DNA from 2 places in the Corynebacterium sp. PCR 32 genome. Region 1 is predicted to be linked to the other one. Evidence: riboswitches for the same ligand, from Rfam matches in the RefSeq annotation. Region 1 holds a riboswitch; the other holds the start of a gene.
What was found. Region 1 has a riboswitch for thiamine pyrophosphate ahead of V5S80_RS04630 (ECF transporter S component). Riboswitches for the same ligand answer to the same signal wherever they lie in the genome.
Positions count from the first base shown of each region.

Region 1 (5,658 bases):
GCCCCCTTCAGAATGTCAAGGACATGTTCCGCGGATACCTTCTACGCGCGACCATCTTCATCATTGCCTTAGGAATTTTAATTCAGGTCACGGGTATTAACGCGACTATTTACTATGCGCCAAAGATATTCGCACACATGGGCTTCGACGGGACTACACCGCAACTTTTGCTCCCCGCTCTTGTTCAGGTGTTTTCTCTCATTGCCGTCATAATCTCAATGGTGGTGATTGATTCCTATGGGCGGCGTCGGGTCCTCCTCGGCGGAATAGGAACCATGATCGTAGCTAACCTGCTGCTTATAGTTGTCTATTCGGTGGGTGACGAACAAGCCACAGGCCTTGAGATACTTGGATTCATCGGAATTGTTCTCTTCACAATGGGCTTCACCGGTGGTTTCGGCGCCATAGTCTGGGTATTCGCTGGTGAGCTCTTTCCCACCCGATATCGAGCGGTCGGATCATCCATCCTATTAACAGCAGACTTAATCGCGAACGCTGTCGTCGCGCAAATCTTTCCCTCAATGCTGGACTCCATCGGAGGCGTGGGGGTGTTCTCCGTCTTCGGGATCTTCGCAATTCTCGCGTTCGCCATGGTATTCCGCTGGGCGCCTGAGACGAAGGAACGTCGACTCGACGAGATACAAAAATATTGGGAAAACGGGGCCCGGTGGGAAGCCGCCGCGCCATCGCCACGGTCAGCGTGACAGGTTGGAGCGTGCGGCGGTTCCCCCTTCTGGGGAATACCTCATAAACCGGTCCTCACTGTGGTGATGTCCATTAAGCTGGCCGGCACATGCTTGACTTCAACCCAGAAAGGGAGACCATGGACGTCAACACCACCGTCGATGAGCGCTACCAGCAGATACTCAAGCGGAACCCGGGTGAACCAGAATTTCACCAAGCTGCACAAGAGATTCTCGGCAGCCTTAAATATGTCCTTCGCAACGATGAGCACTACGCGAAACAGGGGCTCATCCAGCGCCTCGTTGAACCCGAACGCCAGGTCATCTTCCGCGTCCCATGGATTGATGATCAAGGAAACGTTCAGGTTAACCGAGGATTTCGCGTGCAGTTTAACTCCGCTCTTGGCCCCTACAAGGGTGGACTCCGCTTCCATCCATCCGTCAATCTGGGAATTATCAAATTCCTCGGCTTCGAGCAGATCTTCAAAAATTCACTGACAGGATTGCCGATTGGTGGTGGCAAAGGAGGCTCTGACTTTGACCCGAAAGGAAAGTCAGAGCATGAAATTATGCGTTTTTGTCAATCATTCATGGTGGAACTCCAGCGTCACATTGGCAACGATATCGATGTTCCAGCCGGGGATATCGGCGTGGGCGGCCGTGAAATCGGCTATCTTTTCGGCCAGTATCGCCGCATCACCGGGCGTTACGAGTCTGGCACCCTGACCGGCAAAGGGCTGGCCTGGGGTGGGTCACTCGTCCGCACAGAAGCAACTGGCTACGGTGTTGTCTATTTCGTGCAAGAAATGATGGCAGCACATAAAGAACGCCTCCACGGCGCCACAGTGATCGTATCTGGTTCCGGTAACGTCGCCATATATGCCATCCAAAAAGCTCAAGAACTTGGTGCGACGGTGGTTGCGTTCTCTGATTCTTCCGGCTATGTGTCAACCCCAGACGGCGTCGATGTCGAACTCCTGAAAGACGTCAAGGAAGTTCGTCGTGCCCGTGTATCGGATTACGCGAATGAGATCGACGGAGCAACATTCCACGAGAATGGCAACATTTGGGAAGTGAAAGCCGACGTCGCGCTTCCCTGCGCAACACAGAATGAACTCGGCGAGGACGACGCAAAAATGCTCGCCGACAATGGGTGCAAGTACGTTGCTGAGGGTGCGAATATGCCATGTACTCCTGACGCCGTTGAGGTGTTCAAGACACGCCAGACTTTGTTCGCCCCGGGGAAAGCGGCGAACGCTGGTGGCGTTGCCACCTCCGCCCTGGAGATGCAACAAAACGCCTCCCGCGATTCGTGGTCATTCACCTACACGGATCAGCGCCTCCGTGACATCATGCACAATATCTTCCGGACCTGCAACGACACAGCCAATGACTATGACGTCCCCGGCGATTACGTCGTTGGCGCGAATATCGCAGGTTTCAAGAAAGTTGCAGATGCAATGCTTGCCCAGGGGGTGATCTAGTCTCTGCAGTCGACGTGCCGTCCCGGCTGATCCACTATTCTGTGCTGCGACGGCATCGATGCGTACCGCTACGCTAAAGGGTTATAAAGCTGGGTATGAGTGACCAGAACTTCACGGTCACCCACGGGGGAGTGCAGTTCCCTATTGAGCTCAGCCATAACGGCTTGTCGTGCATCATCATAATCATCAAAGAAACCAAGGACAGTACTGTCCGACTTTTTCTCACCATCATTTCTGACAACGACGTAGGTGGCAGAGTCGGGAGCATCAACCTGATGTTTAGTGTGGGTAAAAGGGTCTCGATAAATAAATGACGTTGACACGGATCTTCTCCTGAACTGTGGACACGAGATCTTTACGGCTGTCACTGGTCGCCAGTGTACAAGCGGACTACCTATCGACGTAAGAATTCTTCCCACTGAGGCCACTCTCGGGCGACCTGATTCACGCCCATCTGGTATGAACGCTGCAATTTTTCCACATTTCTTTCTTTATTATGAACAGGCATCTGATCAGGGTAAAAAACCATTGCTGTACCCTCTTCTTCCCAGCGTGCGATCTTTTCTTTCGATCTATTATATCGTTCTGCTCGTTGAAGAAGTGCTTCCGCAATGGCGGGTTCTTTCCGAAAATAACTCCGAATCAACCGTGGCTGTGGCATGGGTTCCCTCCGAAATGACCGAGGCCGTGTCAAGATAAAAAGGAACTTTGAAAATCCATCCTCGATAGCCGCGTCGTAAGCAAATCCACCTGTTGGGCCCATCGCACCGTCGTAGTAGGACTGTCCATCGACTTTAGCAACGGGCATGAAAAATGGAATCGTCGACGACGCCCGCGTATACGCCGAAAGCTCCTCCAACGTGTGGACATTCTCTCGACGCCACCATGTCATTGTCCCTGTATCTGCCCGCAATGCACCAAGTGCGAACTGGGGTGTACTGGCCATGAAGGCATCGAAATCCATCTCAGCAATTTCACCCGGCATAACAGCATCGGAATAGATAAATTGTGTATTAAAATATCCTTGACCTCGAGCAAAAGTTTTCCACCCGCCAAAGCGTGGATCCTCTACAAAATCAACAAAGGATGATCGCGCCCGAGTGCGATCTTTAATAAGGAAATTGACCACATGTGTTGTTCCCGCTGATACTCCGCCCACCCATCCGGGGTTCACCTTGTGATCAATCAATGCTTGCACCGCACCGGCGGTGTAGCTATTCCGCATGCCCCCGCCTTCAAAAATGATCGCGACATGCGGACAGTCCAGGGGTGAATCAGACGTTCCCCATGGCGCACTCGAAGGATGCTCGACAGATGAGGTCATAAAATCAGCATAACCTGAGTGTTATCCTCATATCCGTACTTCGCGGGAGCCCACGATATCGGGCTGAGAGGACATTTCTGCCACCGCCGATGATTAATCGGCCTGTGAGTGGAAATGTCGACCGTATGAACCTGATCCGGATCACGCCGGCGATAGGGAGTAAAGCTGTTCATGATCAATCACAAGTCGGCTGACAAGGACACATCGACATCAGTTTCAGCGCGGCGAGCCCGCCGCGACATCACGAGGTGGCGCGTGGTGGATATCATCACCGCGGCTGTGCTAGGCGTTGCAACAGGCTTAATTTTCTGGGCCTGGAACGGTATTGGTGGCGCCTGGTACACCGCAATGGATTCTCTCCTTCCTGGCATTGGTGGACTAGTGACGGGGATCTGGCTCCTTGGCGGCGTCTTGGGTGGCACCATTATTCGTAAGCCGGGGGCGGCGATCATGGTGGAAGTTATCGCAGCGATAATATCTGCGGTGTTGGGCAACCAGTGGGGCATCACTACGGTGTATTCCGGTCTGGCGCAGGGGGTTGGTGCAGAGTTAGTATTCGTGGCGTTTCTCTACGCGCGCTATTCGCTGGTAGTCGCGGTCCTGTCTGGTATAGGGGCGTCAGCCGTTGAATGGTGTTATGAGTGGGCGTCGGGTAACTATGCACGGTCGATGGACTACAACATGATTTATCTCGCGTCATTGTCCATATCTGGTGCTGTTTTAGCTGGTGTACTCGGTTTCTACCTCGTTCGAGCGTTGGCCACCGCGGGAGCGTTGGATCGCTTTGCTGCTGGCCGAGAAAGCGCTGAGTTGGTCTAATGGCATCCGCAGACGATCCCGCCTGTACCCCTGCGTGTGTTGTTGCGGAGGGTTTTGGATGGCGGCACGCCGGACGCCGCCGCCCAGTGTTGGCGAATGTCAATTTTCGAGTTAATCCCGGCGACAAAGTCTTGTTGTTAGGTGCCTCAGGGTCAGGGAAGTCGACCTTGATGTCCGCGATGGCTGGTGTGTTGGGTGATTCCGATGACGGGGATTACGCGGGCCACCTGCTCATCAATGGCGAGGATGCGCGCAGGGTGCGTGGCCAGGTTGGCTTGGTGTTGCAGGATCCTGATTCGCAGGTCATTGCCTCGCGGGTGGGGGACGATATTGCATTCGGCTGCGAAAATCTGGGCTTCCCGCGTGAGGACATTTGGGAGCGCGTGGACTGGGCACGTGATCTAGTTGGGCTAACCGTGCCGAATAATCATCCGACGGAGAAACTTTCCGGTGGGCAGAAGCAGCGCTTGGCGCTGGCTGGTGTGGTGGCGATGGGCGCCGGTTTGATCCTCTTAGATGAGCCGACTGCGAATATCGACCCCGAGGGCGTCCACGATATTCGCCACGCTGTTGTCTCCGCTGCCGAGCGCACTGGTGCCACAGTAGTCATTGTGGAACACCGTGTGGACGTGTGGTGGGATGTCATTGATCGGATCATGGTCGTGGGGGATTCCACTATTGTTGCCGACGGACACCCTGATGAGATTACCCACACGATGGGGCCACAGCTGGCGCAGGATGGCGTATGGATTCCTGACGTGCCGATGCCCATCGATTCGACATGGCGGCGAGAACGCGAACAGTGCGCACCACGGGACGTATCACCAGGCGCCGCGTTGCTGCGCGCACGTGATGTGGCCGTGGGGTGGGGTGGTGTCGCGGTCAACGACGGGATCACTATGGATGTGACGACGACCCCAACAGTTATGACCGGCCGCAATGGAGCAGGTAAATCGACTGTTGCGTCGACTCTGGCAGGGTTACTCGCGCCGGTTGACGGTGATGTTGATGCCGTGGGATGGGGGCCCTCGGGTGATGGAACCGGCTCGTGGACCGTATGCCAGTCTTCCCGGCATCCCCGTGATGACCATGGGGGACGTCGGACATTTTCGCAGTTTGTCAGGAGGCGTCGAAAGACAGCACGCAGGTACGATGCGAGCGTGAATCCAATGGACTGGTCCTCGAGAGCGTTGGCACAGCGTATCGGCATGGTTTTTCAAGATCCGGAGCACCAATTCGTCGCGCGAACGGTGCGTGATGAGTTGCTTGTCGGCCCGCGGGTGTGCGGGCTTGATGCAGAGGCCGCTGACCGCCGGGCCGATGAGCTTCTCGACCGCCTGCAATTATC
Region 1 covers NZ_JBAHVL010000002.1:154,724-160,381, forward strand. The annotation lists gene V5S80_RS04610 (sugar porter family MFS transporter) at 1-704, shown strand, start outside; gene gdhA (NADP-specific glutamate dehydrogenase) at 824-2,167, shown strand; gene V5S80_RS04620 (hypothetical protein) at 2,236-2,490, opposite strand; gene V5S80_RS04625 (patatin family protein) at 2,562-3,491, opposite strand; TPP riboswitch at 3,524-3,669, shown strand; gene V5S80_RS04630 (ECF transporter S component) at 3,663-4,310, shown strand; gene V5S80_RS04635 (ABC transporter ATP-binding protein) at 4,310-5,658, shown strand, end outside.

Region 2 (5,658 bases), on a different contig from region 1:
CCGCGTCGTCGATGTCAACGCGTGATATGTAAGTACACGACCGACGAGCGGCTCACCCAGCCCCCCCAGCACTTTCAACGCCTCCGTGGCCATCAGATTGCCAACAACCGCCGTCGTTGCCCCCAACACACCAGCCTCTGCACACGTCACAACGGGTTTTAATGGAGGCCCGTTAAAAAGATCACGAAGACCAGGCCCGCGCGGCGACCAAAACACTGACACATGCCCCTCATAGCGCAACACAGCGCCCCACACCAACGGAGTGCCTGTTATCTCAGCAGCATCGGCAGCGACAAAACGCGTCGCAAAGTTGTCGCTCCCATCAATGAGAATGTCATGATCACGACACAGCTGCTCGGCATTACCAGCATCAAAACGTCCTGCCGCAGCCACCGTGATCGACGGGTTCATCGCCTCCATGCGCTCACGAGCAACCACCACTTTCGCACGGCCGACATCCTGGACGCCAAAAAGAGTCTGACGCTGGAGATTAGTGAGCTCAACGGTGTCATCGTCACACACAGTGATGCGACCATTGGTCCCGACGCCCGCCGCGGCCAGCGCAGACAACAGGGGCGACCCCAACCCGCCCGCACCAATCACGCACACACGCGCCGCGGCAAAACGCTGTTGGACACACTGGTCAAACAACGCCAGATGCCGGGCGGTACGCACTTGCTCCTCATACGGAAGTGGTTCCAAACGATCGTCCGGGATCAGGTGCGGATACGCGGTGGTCACGCGCCCATCACTGGAGGGTCCGCCACTAGATGACAGCATCGGCCCACGCCCTCCCTTCCAGTGGTGAGGACGCCACCGCATGCTGACGCGTCGGAATCCGCCCCGCCCGGCGCGCCCAGTACCCCGCGCGAACACCATTGGCCATCGCCACCGCCATCGCCTCCGGGTCGCGGCTGCGCGTCACTGAGCTCGCCACGAGCACTGCGGAGCAGCCAAGCTCCAGTGCTAACGCCGCCTCCGAAGCCGTCCCCACTCCGGCATCCAACACCACCGGGACATCACCAGCCTCCGTCACAATCATCTCGATATTGTGAGGGTTGAGAATCCCCAGTCCTGTACCAATCGGCGCCCCGCCTGGCATCACAGCGGCCACGCCCGTGTTCACCAGCCTTCGCGCCACGATGGGATCATCATTCGTGTAGGACAACACATGGAATCCCTCATTGACCAGCTGCTCCGCGGCGTCGACAAGTTCAACGCTATCGGGGAGCAGGGTGTCATCATCGGCAACAACCTCCAGTTTCACCCAGTCAGTGCCGAGGGCCTCCCGCGCCATCTTCGCTGTCAACACTGCCTCACGGGCCGTTTGACACCCGGCAGTGTTGGGAAGAATGTGAACATTGTGGCGCCGCAGCATGCCAAACACGTCCACTGCTCCCGCGCGGTATCGACGCATCGCCACCGTCGCCACATTACTTCCCGACGCCACCAGCGCCTTTTCCATAATGTCCAACGACGTCATCCCTCCCGTGCCGAGGAACAGACGTGAGGTGAGATCACGGCCAGCCAGCGTCCAGTGATCTGAGTCCGTACTCGTGCAGGGGTGATTCGGCGCTCCAGTATTGTCCATTGTTTACCCTCCTTGAACTGCGGTGAGAATCTCAATGCGGTCACCGTCTCTCACTGTGCTGGTACGCCAGGTTGATGCGGGGACAATCTCGTCATTAACAGCGACGGCATAGCCGTCGACACCATCTCCTGCGGCATGGGTGTCAGCGGTAGGCTGTGCCCCGATACCGGCGGTGGAATCAACCGTAGAATCGACCACCGTGAGGTCAGCGTTCTCACCATCGACTGATATGGCCGCCACCAATCGTGCGACAGTCAATCCGGCGACTGCCTGACACTGGTCACCGTTCACTTCAATCGTGATTGATGGATGATCTGGACCACCTGATATGTGACCTAGAGAACATGGGGTATCTGTCATCATTTCCTCAGCTTTCTCACTGCGACCTGCAAAAGAGAGTCATCACTTGTCACGCGTCCCGATAAATATCCGTCACGGAGACAATGTCGCGCACGGTCAGCTCCGGGGGATCGTCATCATCTGCGCGAGCCAACAACTCATCGGAACAGTCCAACCGCCGCACCATATCCGCGCCTGTCACATCATCTAATCCACCCCCAGCAGAGGCCACAGCGAGTGCCGCACCGACCCGCGCTCCCATTGCGGTAAGCACAATCCCATGACGGGAATAGCCCGTGGACACCACAGCACCGGTGGCGTGGTCGAGACCAATGTAGGGGCAATCATCCGGTGTGCCCGGCCGAGCACCCGCCGTCACCCCTTCCACAGAACACTCGCGAATACCGGGGCACATCGTGGCCGCATCGCGGAGAAGATCAAGCACCCCACCAGCGAGCGGCGCATCCCGGTCATCCTCGCGACTCGTCGCCCCCAGAACGAGGCCACCATCAACACGGGGAACCAGGTACACCGGCCGGCCGCGGACATAGCCGCGGATCACCGATGTCACCAACGGATCAAGCTCCGATGGAACACGCAGCCGGAGGATGTCACCCCACACCGAACGAAGCTGCAGATACGGGAAAAAATCAGCAGCGCCGACACCATTGGCCACCACGGTGGTGGCTCTCCCCCGACACCCGGCCCCCATGTCGGCCGGAACAGCTGCGCGGTTCACCCACTCCACCTCACGATTCCGTAGCGCTTCCATGAGGAGCCGGCCGAACACGCGGGGGTCGACCTGGTGATCGCCCGGGATATACACCGCGCCCGACAGCTGTGGACTCAATGCCGGCTCCGCTGTCCGCAGTTCGCGGACACTCACCCGGTTCGCAGCCATGCCGAACGACGCTTGGTAATCCCGCGTCTGCTCAAGGTGGAGTCGATCTGCCGAATCAACAGCAACAACATAGGTGCCGTCGCGCCGGAAACCAGTCACCCGCGGGTCGTCTGCGTCACCACCAGCAGCCCGGGCAACACGACGAACCAGGCTGGGGTACCACACCGCAGATTGACGCATCAGCGGCAGCAACGCATCCTGTTGATATTGCATCTCCGCAGCTGGGGCGAGCATACCGGCCGCATGATAACTTGCCCCCGATAAGGGTGAGGGATCCATCACCACCACCGAGCACCCCTCATCAAGCTCGGTCAATTCAAACGCAGTCGCCAGCCCCACAAGGCCAGCACCAATCACAGTGAAACGACGGGACAACGGTCCTTCCCTCCGGCGGCATCACCCGCATCAGGTTCACGGTCGGCGGCAACGCTCCGCCCTCTCAGCCCACGCATCACGGGGCTCCCGTAGGTCAATGTCGAATTGTGTCTCTACTCCACCAACAATAAGCCGGCCCACACCCCACCGGCGACACGTCTCCCCTCAATGCAGGTTATTCAGGGGACTGTCCCACCACCGGCTGGCCACGCCGCCACTCACCACCGGGCACAACAGGATGAATCAACGACGCTGCCGTCGTCGCCCGCGACCGTGCTGTCTCAATATCCTCCGCAGTGGCAAACACCACCCCCATCCGTCGATGAGGAAAAGCCTCCGGCTTACCGAAAACACGCACATCAGTCTCCGGCACAGCCAGCGCCTCACGAACCCCCGAGAACGCGACACCTGCGGCCTCCACGCCCCCGTACACCACAGCAGACGCCCCCGGTGACACTAACGTCACATCAACCGGCAACCCCAGAATTGCCCGTGCATGCAGATCAAACTCCGACAACCGCTGCGTACCCATCGTCACCATACCCGTGTCATGCGGACGCGGACTGACCTCAGAGAAGTACACGTCATCGCCCTTCACAAACAATTCGACACCAAACACACCACGACCACCCAACGCATTCGTCACACGCGCCGCAATCGACTGCGCGTTCTCCGCCGCCGCAGCACTCATCGGCGCAGGCTGCCATGACTCCACATAATCCCCAGAATGCTGACGATGCCCCACCGGCTCACAGAACCACGTCGCCACTTTCCCCGTCGATGGATCCAATGACCGCACGGTCAACAACGTGATCTCATAATCAAAATCCACAAACTGCTCAACAATGACCCGCGCCTGATTCACCCGGGCACCACTCATCGCATGATCCCACGCCTCATCACAATCCCCCGGGCCCCGGAGAACACTCTGCCCCTTGCCCGACGAACTCATCACCGGCTTCACCACACACGGAAAACCCATCGCACGCACAGCGTCGTCAAACTCATCACGCGTCGACGCAAAAGCATACCCACTCGTCGGCAAGCCAAGCTCCTCGCCCGCCACACGACGAATCTCCTCACGATTCATCGTCACACGCGTCGCCGTTGCCGTCGGAATAACCGTGTATTCCGACTCCAAATCCAACAGGGCATCCGTCGCGATCGCCTCAATCTCCGGAACAATGTAATGCGGGCGCACCTCATCAACAAGGTTCTTCACCGCATCCGGATCCGTCATATCAAGAACGTAATGATACTGCGCAACATGATGCGCAGGAGCACCGTCATACCGATCAACTGCATGAACTTCCACCCCCAAACGCTGCAACGCTATGGCGACCTCTTTGCCCAGTTCACCAGAACCGAGCAACATCACCTTGGTTGCGCTAGGGGACAGGGGCGTTCCAATTGCATCTGGCGTGTACACGCTGGTCACAGTACCAGCCGAAAGTCCGACAGGTCAGAATACGGTCCATTATGGCACGTCCACACCACCGACGTCGGCTCCCCCAACACCGTCCCGCCACGTGCACACAACAGGTCATGAACCTCCCCCGCAACGAAGCCACGCATAATCCGTTCCACTGCTCGATACCCATAAACATCCAGGCCAACCGTCGGCTCATCCAAGAACAAAAACTCCGGCCCACGCACCAATGCACACGCCAGCGACACTATCCGCCTCTCCGACGACGCCACATCCAACGGATGCACCTCCGCCACATCCTGCAGACCGCAATATTCCAACACCGCATCCGCATTCCGTAACGACGACCCCACAGCCACCTCATCACGCACCGTCCGCGCCAACAACGATGAATCCATCGCCGTGGGCACCCACCCATAAGGAAGAGACAACACATCCCTCGAGGTCGAACGCGACGCCGGCGTCGATGCTGTGGAACGGGACAACCACCCACCGGCACGCGGAATCAGATCTGCGAGAGCAAGGAGAAGCGTTGTCTTCCCCGCACCGTTCGGCCCCGCAAGATGCGTAATCCCCTGCGGAATCACTACCGATACTGGCCCCACCGTAACCGCGTCACGTTCCACTGTAAGACCATGAATTGTCAGCGCCGGGGCCGTTGCGGACGCCGCCGACGCTACGGACACCGGGTGCTCAGGAGCAGCGCGCACACCAGGGTTGATGTCCACACCCTCGGGATAGCGCGACTCCACCTCACACAGGTCAGCCAGCTCATTCCACGTCCGATCGAAAATCGTGACATCACCAGGGAAAGCGTCCACAACCTGCACCAGCGTCCGCACCGCCTCCTGATCACACCCATCCAGCGGGCAATCAAGCACCAGGCTCTCCGGATTCCGCAACAACGCAGACGCAATCGCCACCCGGCGTGTTTGACCCGTCGATAAGTGGGAAGGATCCCGCTGAAGAATCCCAGTCAACCCCCACTGCTGGGCAATCGCACCAATCCGCGCGCGCATCTGA
Region 2 covers NZ_JBAHVL010000001.1:85,320-90,977, reverse strand. The annotation lists gene V5S80_RS00325 (ThiF family adenylyltransferase) at 1-780, opposite strand, end outside; gene V5S80_RS00320 (thiazole synthase) at 767-1,591, opposite strand; gene thiS (sulfur carrier protein ThiS) at 1,595-1,951, opposite strand; gene thiO (glycine oxidase ThiO) at 2,001-3,206, opposite strand; TPP riboswitch at 3,197-3,307, opposite strand; gene purT (formate-dependent phosphoribosylglycinamide formyltransferase) at 3,382-4,635, opposite strand; gene V5S80_RS00300 (ATP-binding cassette domain-containing protein) at 4,641-5,658, opposite strand, start outside.
Region 2: another riboswitch for thiamine pyrophosphate. It lies ahead of thiO (glycine oxidase ThiO); the one in region 1 lies ahead of V5S80_RS04630 (ECF transporter S component).